Regions from separate parts of the Rhodoferax sp. ZS1R25 genome, predicted to be linked through region 1. Evidence: riboswitches for the same ligand, from Rfam matches in the RefSeq annotation. Region 1 holds a riboswitch; the other holds the start of a gene.
What was found. A riboswitch is a leader RNA that binds a small molecule or an ion and turns the genes downstream of it on or off. The one in region 1 is predicted to bind thiamine pyrophosphate.
Positions count from the first base shown of each region.

Region 1 (6,862 bases):
GCGATGCCAAGCTCTATGAAATCGGAGCGGGCACCTCGGAGATTCGCCGCATGCTGATTGGCCGGGAGCTGTTCGCTGAGACAATGTAGGGCTATGAACCCTGCCATTGCCCGCACCCTGACAACCCTTCTCCATGGTGCCCTGCGCGGCCTGCTGCGCGCTTGGGTTCTGGTCGTGCCGTTAGTCGTGGTGATGAGCCTGATCCGGTGGGGGCAACTGGCGTATTTCTGGCCCAGCGGTTACCACGCATCGGCCAGTGATCTCGCCGTGGTAGCACTGCAGGGATTCCGGTTTGACCTGAAGGTCAGCGCAATTGCCGGTTTTTTGCTCCTGCTGGTGTTCCCTTGGGCCTCGGGCAAGGCCTATGCGCGCATCGTGGCGGGGCTGGCGCTGCTCTATGTGATGCTGTCGCTGGTCAATCTGCACTACTTCGGCTTTTACAAGACCCCCATCGACTCGCTGGTGTTTGGCATCGTCGAAGACGACACCAACGCCGTGCTGCAAACCATCTGGCACGACTTCCCCGTGATCTGGACTCTGGTGCTGGCCGCAGCGCTGACGTGGGGTGCCATTGCGCTACACCGAGCGCTAGTGGGGTGGGTGCGGCCCGACGCTTTGCTGCAACCCCACCCTGCGCTCATCAAGATCGTGGTGATCGCCGTGGCGTTTTTCGCCCTGGTGTTCGCCGGCAAAGGCACCATCCGCGAGATGGCGCTGCAGCGCCAGCACTTGACCGTCACCACCTCGCAGTTTCTCAACGACATGGTGCCCAACGGCGTCATCGCCCTCAAATACGCGTGGGACAGCCGCCGCGAATCGCAAAACCTGTCTGACCCGCTAGTGGGCCTGAAGGCCATGGGCTTTGAGACCGCCCAGGCCGCTGCCCAAGCGCTGGGCCTGCCGCATGGCAGCGAGGCCGAGGTGAAAGCCTCGCTGTACCAGCACGACCCTATCCCCGCTGGCACGCCCAAGAAAAACCTGGTGTTCTTCCTCATGGAGTCGTGGAGCGCCGAGCCCATGCTCTACCAAAGCCCGACCTTCGATGTGCTGGGCCACATGGCACCTACGCTGACGGACCCCAGCAAGGCCTGCCACTTCTCCAACTTCGAATCCGCCCAGCCCGGCACCCACCCCTCGCTGGAGGCCATCCTGTTCTCCACGCCCATCACGCCGCTCACCATGGGTGACGCGGGCCGCAAGCCGCTGTCCTGGTCGGTAGCCCAGGTGGCCAAGCGCGCGGGCTATGACACCTTGTTTGTCACCTCGGCCCGCTCCGGCTGGCGCGACCTGAACCGCGTGCTGAAGATCCAGGGTTTTGACGAAGTCATTGACGCCAATAACCTGAAAGAGAGCTACCCCGATGCCGTGGTCGGTCTGTGGGGCGTGTGGGACAGCTATGTCTACAAGTACCTGGAGAAGCGCATGGCCGCGCAGCCCAAGGAGCGGCCGCTGTTCGTGTTTGTGCTCACCTCCACCAACCATCCGCCCTACGACCTGCCCAAGGACTACCAGCGCGTGCCGCTGGACATGAAGCAGTGGAGGGGCGAGACCAGCGAGGCCACGCTGGTGCCCAACCTGGACACCTACCGCTATGCGCACGACCTGCTGGGCGCGTTTGTGCAAGGGGTGCAGAAGGGCCCTTTCAAGGACAACACCATCGTTGCCGCCACGGGCGACCACAATGTGCGTTCCTTTGGCGTGTATGCCGACGCGCACCGCCGCTACCTGATGCGCCAGGTGCCCTTTGTGATTTGGGGCGATAAGTTGCAGTGCGGCAACCAGCTCACCCAGCCCGCCAGCCACCGCGACATGTTCAGCACCCTGTTCCCACTGGCGGGGATTGACGGCGGCTACGTGAACGCCGGGCGCAACCTGCTCAAACCGCTGCCCGCCCAGCCCGACCCGATGAATACGCCGCGCGGCCTGTTCTTCACGGGCGAAGCCCGCAACGCCCAGGGCATGTGGCAGCTGGGCAACCCCAAATCCTTTGTGTGCACCTCTGCGCACCTGGACAAAAACACGCCCTGCGAGTTCAACGCGCTGGACGATTTGCAGGAACGTGCCCGGTACGGACTTCTGGACTGGAATATTCGCGTCTCACTTAGGAAATAATCACGGCTATGACTGACAAACTCAACGACCTCTTTTCCCGCAACCGCGAATGGGCCGCCGAGATGGAGCGCAGCCGTCCCGGCTTCTTCACAGGGCTGGCCAACCAGCAAAAGCCCAAGTACATGTGGATCGGTTGCTCCGACAGCCGCGTGCCCGCCAACGAGATCATCGGCTTGGCGCCGGGTGAGATTTTTGTCCACCGCAACGTGGCCAATGTGGTGGTGCACTCCGATCTGAATGCGCTGTCTACCATCCAGTTCGCCGTGGAACGACTGAAGGTCAAACACGTGATGGTGGTGGGCCACTACGGCTGCTCGGGCGTGCAGGCTGCGCTGGAAGGCGCACGTATCGGCCTGGCTGACAACTGGCTGCGCCATATCCAGGACGTGCGGGACCGCCATCGCGACATCCTCGACGTCATCCCCGAACACAGCAAGGCCGCGGCCCTGTGCGAGCTCAATGCCATCGAGCAGGTGGTCAACGTGGCCCAGAGCACGGTGCTGCAAGACGCCTGGGCGGCCAACCAGGACGTGACGCTGCACGGTTGGGTCTACGGCGTGCACGACGGTCTGGTGCAAGACCTGCACATGACCGTGGGGCGCGAGGATGACCTCGCGCTGCTGTACCGCGAGGCCATCTCTGGCGTGCGCCTGGTGCCCCGACATCCAAGGTAAATAGGCCTCTGGCCCCCGTGAAATATGCGCGAGCAGCTATCAAAAACATAGTATCTGCTGCTCGCCATGTTCCCCACCCGCCTGGACTCCCCGCTCGCGCCCGACATCGCACGGGCGATGATGGATGGCTTCAACCGCCACTACCAGCTATTCCGCACCGAGAGCGCGCGCGCCAAGCACCGCTTTGAGACGGCCGACTGGCACGGCCAGCAGCGGGCCCAGCGCGAGCGCATCGAGTTTTACGACCTGCGCGTGAAGGAGTGCTCCAAACGGCTGGAGCGCGAATTCAAGGCGGGTGAACAAAGCATGGACGTGTGGCAGCAGATCAAGCTGCACTACATCGGGCTGCTGGTGAACCACCACCAGCCCGAGCTGGCCGAGACCTTCTTCAACTCGGTCACCACCAAGATCCTGCACCACAGCTATTTCCACAACGACTTCATCTTTGTGCGTCCCGCCGTCAGCACCGAGTACATCGAGAACCTGGTGTCCTCCGTGCGGCCCAACTACCGTCCCAGCTACCTCTGCTACTACCCCACGCAGGACGACGTGCAGGCCCAGCTGGTGCGCATGGTGCAGGACTTCGACCTGCGCGTGCCCTTTGAAGACCTGGCGCGCGATGCCCTGCGGGTGATGGAGGTAATGCGCGCCCAGCTGGGCGACGTGAAGCTGCGCGCCAACTTCCAGGTACAGGTGCTGTCCAACCTGTTCTTCCGCAACAAGGGCTGCTACATCATCGGCAAGCTCATCAACGGCTTTTATGAGCACGGTTTTGCACTGCCCGTGCTGCACGGCCCCAACGGCAAGCTGCGCATCGACGCCGCGCTGTTTGGCGAGGACGACCTGCTGCGCCTGTTCAGCTTTGCGCGCGCCTACTTCATGGTGGACATGGAGATTCCGAGTGCCTATGTGCAGTTTTTGCGCAGCATGATGCCGCGCAAACCGCGCAACGAGCTGTACAACGCGCTGGGGCTGGCCAAGCAGGGCAAGACCCTGTTCTACCGCGACTTTCTGCACCACCTGCAGCACAGCTCGGACAAATTCCGCATTGCCGCCGGCATCAAAGGCATGGTGATGCTGGTGTTCGACCTGCCCAGCTACCCCTATGTGTTCAAGGTCATCAAGGACCATTTCCCGCACCAGAAAGAGACTACGCGCGCGCAAGTTGAGGGCAAGTACCAGCTCGTCAAGCACCACGACCGCGTGGGCCGCATGGCCGACACGCTGGACTACAGCGAGGTGGCCTTTCCGCGTGCGCGCTTCAGTGACGAACTGATTGCCGAACTGCAGCAGTTCGCGCCCAGCCAGATCGAGATCAGTGACCGCGATGGCGACGGCCAGACCGAGGTCATCATCCAACACCTCTACATCGAGCGGCGCATGATCCCGCTCAATATGTTCCTGCAGGAAGCGTTTGATGCCGGCGGCGCCGACCCCGCCAACACCAGCCCGACCGCGCTGCGCGCCCGTGAGCAGATCACCCGCGCTGTCATCGACTATGGCTACGCCATCAAGGACATGGTGGCCGCCAACATCTTCCCGGGCGACATGCTGTGGAAGAACTTCGGCATCACGCGCAACAGCAAGGTCGTGTTCTACGACTACGACGAAATCGAGTACCTGACCGACTGCCACTTCCGCAAGGTGCCCGAGCCGCGTAACGAGGAGGAAGAGATGTCCGGCGAGATCTGGTACCGCGTCGGCCCCCACGACGTGTTCCCCGAAACCTTCGCGCCCTTCCTACTGGGCAACCCGCTGGTGCGCGAGGTCTTCATGCAGTACCACGCCAACCTGCTGGATCCGGTGTTTTGGCAGACGCAGAAGGAACGCATTGCGGCGGGCTATGTGCACGATGTGTTTCCGTATGAAAAAGAGAAGCGGTTTAGACTGCTCCCGCCCTAGTGCCTGTCGGGCCAATCCTGAAGAAAACATGCCACATCTCACCATTGAATATTCCGACAACCTGCCCCTGTTCGACGCCGACAAGGCGTTGATGGCATTGAACCAGTCGCTGGTTGCCTCTGGGCAGTTTGAAGAAATCGATATCAAGAGCCGCGCTGCGCGGCAGGGGACATTCCTGGTAGGCACTCAGCCAAAAGGTAGGGCGTATGTGCACGTCAAGCTAGCACTGTTGAGCGGTAGATCTGCAGAGACCAAGCACGCCGTGTCCCACAGCTTGCTCCACGCCTTGAACAGCCTTTGCGAGTGGCCTGTGGAGCTGCAGGTCCAGTTGTGCGTTGAAGTACAGGAGATCGAGCGGGCGTCCTACGCGAAGGCCAGCATCGGCTAACCGCCACGCTCATTTTTCGGACCCGGGCGAACCGTGGTTCGGCGCCTTGGCGTACACTCCGCCCTGCCCGGGGTGCGCAATGGTTGCGCTGAGATGGATACCGAACCCGCGAACTTGATCTGGTTCATACCAGCGTAAGAAGTGCAGCGCAGCCGACGGCCGAATGCCGTCCGGGCGGCGTCTTTTCTCATCAGTTTGCGGGGCAGGTGTCTTTTCTGTCTTCGGGTCTTAACCGGAGATATCCCGTGAACGCACCCGACAAACTCGCCCAGTTCATTCGCCTTACGCGCGAACCGCTTCCCGCCTCCACCAAACGCTACCTGCAAGGCAGCCGCCCCGACATCCAGGTGCCGCTGCGCGAAATCATGCAGAGCAATGGCGAGGCGATCACGGTGTACGACACCTCCGGCCCTTACACAGACCCGCGCGCCGATATCGACGTGCGCCAAGGCCTGCCGCTGGTGCGCCAGGGCTGGGTGGACGGCCGGGGTGACACCGAACTCTACGATGGCCGCAAGCCCTTCGCGTTGGATGACGGTCTGAAGAACGGCGAGACCGATGCACTGGCCGCCCTGCGCGCCCAGGCCGCCGGCCTGCAGCGCCAGCCACGCCGTGCACGCAGCGGTGCCAACGTGACGCAGATGCACTACGCCCGCAAAGGCATCGTCACGCCCGAGATGGAGTACGTGGCCCTGCGCGAAAACCAGAACCTGGAATGGCAGGCCCAGTACCTGGGCAACGCCGAGCGCGAAGCGCGCCTGGCGGGCAACAGCTTTGGCGCCAGCATCCCCAAGGTGGTGACGCCCGAGTTTGTGCGTGACGAAGTGGCGCGCGGTCGCGCCATCATCCCGGCCAACATCAACCACACTGAGCTGGAGCCCATGGCTATTGGCCGCAACTTCCTGGTCAAGATCAATGCCAACATTGGCAACTCCGCAGTGACGTCGAGCATCGAGGAAGAAGTGGAAAAGCTGGTCTGGTCCATCCGCTGGGGCGCAGACACCGTGATGGATCTGTCCACTGGCAAAAACATCCACACCACGCGCGACTGGATCGTGCGCAACAGCCCCGTGCCCATCGGCACCGTGCCGATCTACCAGGCGCTGGAAAAGGTGGGTGGCATTGCCGAAGACCTGACCTGGGAAATTTTCCGCGACACGCTGATCGAACAGGCCGAGCAGGGCGTGGACTACTTCACGGTGCACGCCGGCGTACGCCTGCCCTTCATCCACCTCACCGCGAATCGCGTGACTGGCATCGTCTCGCGCGGTGGCTCCATCATGGCCAAGTGGTGCATTGCCCACCACAAAGAGAATTTCATCTATACGCACTTCGATGAGATGACAGAGATCATGCGCGCGTATGACGTGAGCTACTCGCTGGGCGATGGCCTGCGCCCCGGCAGCGGCGCGGACGCGAACGACGAAGCCCAGTTTGCCGAGCTGCGCACATTGGGTGAACTCACGCACAAAGCCTGGCAACAGGACGTGCAGGTGATGATCGAAGGCCCTGGCCACGTGCCCATGCACATGGTGCAGGCCAACATGGCCGAGCAGCTCAAACACTGCGGCGAAGCCCCGTTCTACACCCTGGGCCCGCTGACCACCGACATCGCACCCGGCTACGACCACATCACCAGCGGTATTGGCGCCGCCATGATTGGCTGGTTCGGCACGGCCATGCTGTGCTACGTGACGCCCAAGGAACACCTGGGCCTGCCGGACCGCGAAGACGTGAAGGTCGGCATCATCACCTACAAGATCGCCGCCCACGTGGCCGATGTGGC
Region 1 is NZ_JBWMAZ010000003.1:283,324-290,185, reverse strand. Features, by position in the region: gene AC097R_RS19230 (isovaleryl-CoA dehydrogenase) at 1-89, shown strand, start outside; gene AC097R_RS19225 (LTA synthase family protein) at 94-2,112, shown strand; gene can (carbonate dehydratase) at 2,121-2,786, shown strand; gene aceK (bifunctional isocitrate dehydrogenase kinase/phosphatase) at 2,853-4,688, shown strand; gene AC097R_RS19210 (5-carboxymethyl-2-hydroxymuconate Delta-isomerase) at 4,717-5,076, shown strand; TPP riboswitch at 5,135-5,235, shown strand; gene thiC (phosphomethylpyrimidine synthase ThiC) at 5,322-6,862, shown strand, end outside.

Region 2 (6,862 bases), on a different contig from region 1:
TCCACACCGCCAGCACGCCGGCCTGCTGCAGCTGCAGCTCGTGCGCCACCAGGGTGTAAATCTCTACTTCTGCCGTGGCGTAATCCTGCCCGCCCAGCACCAGCGCCAGGCCAAAGCCCGCAAAGCAGTACAGGAACACCAAACACAACGCCGAGGCCAGCCACGGCGCAATGGCGGGCCACTCCACACGCCAGAAGGCACGCCAGGGCGTAGCGCCCAGCGTGCGCGCCGCGGCCACGCGCGAGGCACTCACCTGCCCCAGCGCATCGGTACCCGCACGCACCACCACACAGAGGTTGAAAAACAGATTGCCGTAAAGCAACAGCCAGGGCGTGTCCTGCAAGTCCGGCCCGCCCAAACGCACCAGCAGGCCCTGCGGCCCCAGCAACGCGAGCACGCCCATCGCGGCCACCAGCGTGGGCACCACAAAGGGCAGCATGAGCCCGCGCAGGATCAGCGTACGGCCAGGAAAATCGAAGCGCGCCAGGACCCAAGCCATGGGCAAGCCCAAGACCAGCGAGGCCACGCAGGTGATGCTGGCCTGCCAGAACGACCAGGCCATGCGCCAGCGCAGATACGGGTCCAACAAGGGCGCCAGCAAGGTGGCCGCACCGGCATCACCGCGCCAGCCTTCCACCAGCAAGCGCAGCGCGGGCGCCACCAGCACCACCAGTAAAAACACCAGTGGCAGCGCAGGCAGCACCCAGCCCGCCCAGGGCTGCGCCGGGTCGCGGTGGCGCATGGTCAAACCCGGCGGATTACTTCAGCACCACCTTGGTCCAGCGTGCCACCCAGCCTGCGCCCTTGGCGGCAATGTCGGCATCACTGGGTGCGTTGAAGGCAGTGGGCTCAGGCGCGAATGTGAAGGCGTCGGACTTGGCCACACCGGCTTCGGTGGGGTACATCCACATCTCGGTTTGCATGCCCTGCTGCACAGCGGGTGAGCGCAGGAATTCGACAAACTTCTCTGCGGCGGCGCGCTGCTTGCCACCTTTCACCAGCGCCACGCCCTCCACCTGGCGGAACACGGCTCCGGGCAAACTCAGGGATGCGGTGGGCGGCTCGGCCAGCTTGGTCTTGGCGTAGAACACTTCAGCCGCCGGGCTGGTGGCATAGCTCACCACGATGGGGTGCTTGCCGCCGTTCTGGCTGAACTCGGTGTAGTAGGCCTCGCTCCAGCCCTTGGCCACCTTCAGGCCGTTGGCACGCAACTTGGCCCAGAAGTCAAAAGCCTTGTCTTCACCCATGGCACCAATAGTGGCCAGCAGGAAGGCGTAGCCTGGGCTGCTGGTAGCCGGGTTTTGCACGACGAGCAATTTGGCATACGCGGGCTGGGCCAGATCTTCCAGCGCCTTGGGCACGGCCACGCCGTTCTTGGCAAACCAGGCCTTGTCGTAGTTGAGCGTCACATAGCCATAGTCCACCGGCACCAGCGGCGCAGGCAGTTCGGCCGCGGGCTTGCGGCTGGCGGCGGCACCGGCGTAGCTGTCCAGCACATCGGCGGCCAGGGCCTTGGGCGCCAGCGCGTTGTCGATGCCGTAGACCACATCGGCAATCGGGTTGGCCTTGGTGAGGATGAGCTTGTTGAGCATCTCGCCCGCATCGCCGGCCTTGGTGATGCGCAGCTTCACGCCGTTGTCTTTTTCAAACTGGGCCAGCAGCGGCTTGGGCACGGTGAATGAGCTGTGGGTCAGCACACGCAGGTCGGCAGCGTGGGCGGCGGCAAGGCCCGCGGTCAGCAGGGCCGCACCCAGCGTGGTCTTCAGAAACGAAAAAATCCCGTGTTGCATGGTGTGCTCTCTTTCAATGCGCCAGCAGAAGGTCGCATCAAAAACCGGCACCCGCAAAACGGGACAGGCTTCTCACACTTCCTACGCTGGCATAACCCAGATCAGGTACATGGGGTATTTCTCAGTCCTTTGACGGACACCCCCGGTGGAAGCGTGGATTGTAGGCTTTTGCGTCTGTGAGACGCCTGCGCAGGCCTAAGCCCACAGGGCGGGCTTGGCCACCATCAGGTAGAACACCACCAGCATCGCGATGAAGGCCGGGTAGCCCAGCGCCTCCCAGCGGCGCGCGTAATGCCAATAGAGCTCTGGCAAGGGCTCGTTCTTGTCATGCGCGGTCTTGGCCATATCGGCCATGCGCAGCTGCAGTGCCACCACGGGTGTCCAGCAGGCGCCGGTGAACAGGTAAAGCGCCACCGTTAGCAACAACCAAGGTGTGGTCCACGGGAAGCCCGCCAGGTAGGCCATCCACAGCCCCGTGATGGGCTGGATCACCACAGCGGGCGAGGTGAACCAGGTGTCGGCCCGCACCACCAAACGCGACACAACGGCCTGCGCGGCCATCACGCCACTTCGGTTGGCATAGAAGAAGAAAAATGCCGTGCCAAACCCGGTGCCCACCAGCACGACGCTGGACAGGATGTGCACCCACTTCAAGAACAAATAGAAACTCACTGCGACCTCCGCATCAATATCCAGAGCACCACCGCGATGGGCACATTCTTGGTCAGCGGGCCCAGCGGATGCAGCCACAGCGCGGGCTGCATCACCGTCGCCACGACCGTCATACCCAGCATCGCCAACAATGCCAGGCCGTAGACGCGCCGCACCGGCCACACCAGCAAGAGCAGCCCCAGTACAGCATCCAACGCAGCTCCGGCCCACACCAAGGCATCGGCCACGCACATGTCCGTCACGCCACTGGCCACCAGCAGCATGCGGCTTTGCCCACGCAGCTCCAGCATGCTGACGATCGCCGTGGCCAGCCACACAAAGACCAGGCTGTAACGCAACCAGCGTGACTCAGCGTGTGCCATGGCTCAGCCCTCTTCCACCACATCCGTCACCATGCCCCACTTGGCAAACTCGGGGGTGAATTCGCCGAGGGCATGCAGGCCCACGCAGGCGCGTGCGCCGGCTTGCATGTGCTCTCCCGCGGCCAAGCGGCGGGCCAGCAGGATGGCGGCCATGCAGGGGATTTCGGGGCCGTGGTCGTTGTCGGCAGCGATGTGCCACGCGCGCTTTGCCGCTGCGCCGCTTCCATCCATACCCGACACGCGCACCACCATGCCGCCCAGTGCGGAGCCCAGAGAGTCGAAGGCCTTGGCACCGGCGTTCAGCAGTTTGGCCAATGACGAAGGATTTTTAAGCAGTCTTCGTTGTCGCAGCCACGCAAGAAATGCAAACGCACGCTGGGCCAGCCCCACCTCCACCGCAGCGCGAAACTCCACGCGGTCTCTCACTTCGTAGTGCGCGGGAAACAACTCCAGATCCGGAATATCACACACGGCACCCAGCCGGGTTTTCAGTCGTTCAAATTGCACCGGCTCAGGGTTGCCCCAGCCGATCTGCGCTTGCCAATGCCCACCGCGCCACACCTGCACCGGTGCGCCGCAGTAGCTCAACACCGCCTCCAGCGTGGCGACACCGCGTGGTGCTGTTTGGGCCGGGGCAATGCACACGTCTATGGTGTCAATGCGTTGCCAGCCGTGGCACAGAAAGTCCACCACCGCAGACGACAGCGCGGGCACGGTGCTGGCGCCGCTGATAGCCACCCGATTGGCAAAGACAAAAGCGTCTTGCATAGCGCCGGCGAATTCGCATACAAAGCGCCGACCATCCGCCAGATCAATGTAGTGCGCGCCAGCCTGCGCACAGGCTTGAGCTACGGCATAGTCCTGCCCCTGGAACGGGCCCGCGGTGTGGATCAACAGTCCCACCTGGTGGGCCCGCAGCGCTTGCGCAAAGTGGGAGCCCTGTCCGTCCACCGCTATTCCTACGGCCTTATTCTGGTGCGGCTGATTCAGCGTGGCAGCGAAGGCCGATGCCCGTGCCGCATCGCGCCCACCCACCAGCAGCTGGATAGAAGCGTCGGCGGCCAGCGCACGGCAGATGCGCGCACCAAAATTCCCATAGCCCCCCAGCACCAACACCCGCATGCAGTCAGCCCAAGAAACCGAGATTCACCGGGTAGTCAGGTCGCTTGGCCAAGTCGCCAAAATGCCGCAGGTTGGGCAAGATGGTGTGCATGTCTTTGGCACCCACGCCAAACCATCGCGCCAATGTGGCGGCGTATTGATCGACCGACGTACTGGGCAGCAGGCGGCCTTGGCCCACATGCCACTGGTCTTGTGCTGCGCCCGTGTTGCCCACGCTGACCGGGGGCGGTGCGCCATAGAAAGCCTGCCCTTTGACCGCGCCACCCACCACGATATGGTGACCGCCCCAGCCGTGGTCTGAGCCATCACCGTTGGAGGTGAGCGTGCGGCCAAAGTCGGACGCAGTGAAGCTGGTCACGCTGTCGCTCAGGCCCATCTCTTCGGTAGCCTTGTAAAACGCGGCCATGGCGTCACTCACGCGACCTAACAGCACCGGCTGCTGGGCGATGAGGTTGTCATGCAAATCAAAGCCGCCCAATGACACCAAAAACACCTGGCGCTTGCTGCCGAGCACCGAGCGCCCCTTGATCAGGCGCGCCACCATCTTGAGCTGATCGGCCAGCGGATTCTGCGCAGGAAATTCGGTGGCCAGCGGGCTGCCCGTGGGGCCCGCCTGGCTTTCTGCCAGGGCGGACGAGATATGCACCTCGGCCTCACGCGCACGCTGGGTAATGCGCACGTATTCGTTTTCCAGCATGTGGTCGCTGGGCTGCGAGATCATGCTGGAGAGCAAATTTTTCACTGCCGTGGAGCCATACACCGCCCCCTCTGTGGCACCCCGCACGCGCACCGCACCGCCCGTGCTGACCTGGTACTGCAGGGCCGCATCGCCCGACAGGAACACCGCATTGCCCGTGACCGACACGCAGGTGAACAGCGACTTCTGGTTGGCCGCCATGGCCATGTCGCCCAAGTGGCCGCCCCAGCCCACGGTGGAGCCTTCGGGCGAGGACGACTGCCAGATGGACTGCTGGTCGTTGTGAGAAAACAGCTTGGGTGGCAGCGGGTAGTTCTTGCGGTCCGGACTGTTGTATTGCTCACGCGTCAATGGCACCACCAGCGGCCCCACATTGAATTGCACTGCCGCCTTGCCCGTGTTGAACAGGTCGGCCAGCCCCGTCATGGCGGGGTGCAGCGCGTACTGCCGGCCGCCCGCCAATGGCGTGCGGGGCTTGAGCAGCGTGCGCTCCAGGTCGGCGCGCGCAATGGCAATGCCGCCACCCGCCTCACCCGCGCCGCCGCGCACCGTGGCGTACTGCGCGTAGCTGGCTTCGTCATAGGTGACCACGGTGTTGGCATAGTCGTTACCGCCGTAGAGGAACACGCACACCAGGGCCTTGTAGTCGTTGGCGCTTGCGGCCGCGGCTTCGCCAAGTGCTGCCAGGTTCATGGCCATGGGCAGTGCGGTGCCCGAGAGCGCCAACTGACCGGCGCGCTTGAGGAAGCTGCGACGGCTGTGGGGGGAGAGTTGCATGAAGTCCATGGGGTGCCCCTATTTTTGAACCAGGTACTGTGGTGCGGCCATGGCGAGAAACACTGCCGCGGCCACGCGGTCCAGCCGCTTGTCGGGTGGGCTGGCAGCGGTGAGTGGTGTGGCGTTCAGTGCCGTCACCATCTGCCCCTGCAGCGCCGCTGGCAACTGTCCTGCGCACAGCAGCAGGTTCATGCGCGCCACCAGGGCCTTGGCATCGGCAGCCAACGCCAACTCAGTGCTGTAGCTGGCCTTGATGTCGAAGCCGTTCTTCGGGTTCTTGGAGTTATTGACATTGTTGGGCAAGTCCGGGTCGTTCACGTAGATGCCATTGCGGATCACGTTCTGCATGAAGTTCAGGTAGCCCGCCACGCTGCTTTCCGTCACGATCTGGAACTCGGGCGCCACTGCGCCCGTGGTGGCCATCTGGGTGGACGGCGGCACATAGCCCGGGCGGAAGAAGTTGAACACCGAGGCCGAGCGCAGCGGGCTCTGGCCCAGCTGGGTGGCGGGGTTGCTCAGGTCGTTAATCTTCCAGCTGCCCTGGGCCGACGTGACGCCAAAGGTGCGCCCCCATTGCACAAGACGCAACATGGGTTCCCGCAGGCGGCCAAACTGGGCCTGCTGCAGGCCAGCCGGGTCGCGTGCCTCGTCGTCCAGCAGGATGGCGGCGAACACCGCGCGCAGGTCACCACGGACACCGGCACCGTTGTCGGCAAACGCGGCCGACACCCGCGCCACATAGGCAGGGCTGGGGTTGCTGGTAACCAGGCGCTGGATCATCTGGCGGCCAAAGAACGGCCCCACATTGGGGTGGTTGAACAGCGTGTCCAGCGCAATCTTCAGCGCCTGCGGGCCCGGCGTGTTGGCCGGGATGCTGGTGCCCAGAAATTGCACCGGTAGATCGGAATGCCGGTTGGGCGTGAGCGACATGCGCTGTTTGGCAAAGTTAGTGTTGCCCACCTTGCGTTTGCCTTCGGGGTCGAACGGCACGACCACGTTCTGCCGCTGGTCAAAGTCGTAGCCGGTGAACACACGGGCCAGTTGGCTCACGTCGTTTTGCACATAGGTTTCCATTCGCGCACCGGCGGAATTGACCTTGTCGGTGCCATCGGGGTTGAGCTGGTACAGGCCAATGGAGAACAGCTGCATCACCTCGCGCGCATAGTTTTCATCGGGCACGCGGCCCGTGGCGGGGTTTTCCTTCTGGTTGCCCTTGGTGTTCAGGTAGTGGCCCATGGCCGGGTTCAGCGATACGTCTTCCAGCAGGTCGCGGAAGTTGCCCAGCGCGTGCTGCACCAGCGTGTCCCAGTAGTGCGCCATCACATGGCTGCGCCAGGCCAGGTCCAACCCCGTGAGCGAGACCACAAAAAACTCGGACAACGCCAGCGCCAGCCGCTTGCGCACTGGGTCGGGCGCCGTCATGAGCTGGTTCCAGATCATGT
Region 2 is NZ_JBWMAZ010000001.1:1,854,617-1,861,478, reverse strand. Features, by position in the region: gene AC097R_RS08910 (ABC transporter permease) at 1-742, opposite strand, end outside; gene AC097R_RS08905 (thiamine ABC transporter substrate-binding protein) at 759-1,790, opposite strand; TPP riboswitch at 1,851-1,944, opposite strand; gene AC097R_RS08900 (DUF2269 family protein) at 1,986-2,462, opposite strand; gene AC097R_RS08895 (DoxX-like family protein) at 2,459-2,824, opposite strand; gene AC097R_RS08890 (saccharopine dehydrogenase family protein) at 2,828-3,946, opposite strand; gene AC097R_RS08885 (DUF1501 domain-containing protein) at 3,951-5,429, opposite strand; gene AC097R_RS08880 (DUF1800 domain-containing protein) at 5,439-6,862, opposite strand, start outside.
Region 2: linked by a shared signal. The riboswitch ahead of AC097R_RS08905 (thiamine ABC transporter substrate-binding protein) and the one ahead of thiC (phosphomethylpyrimidine synthase ThiC) in region 1 are both predicted to bind thiamine pyrophosphate.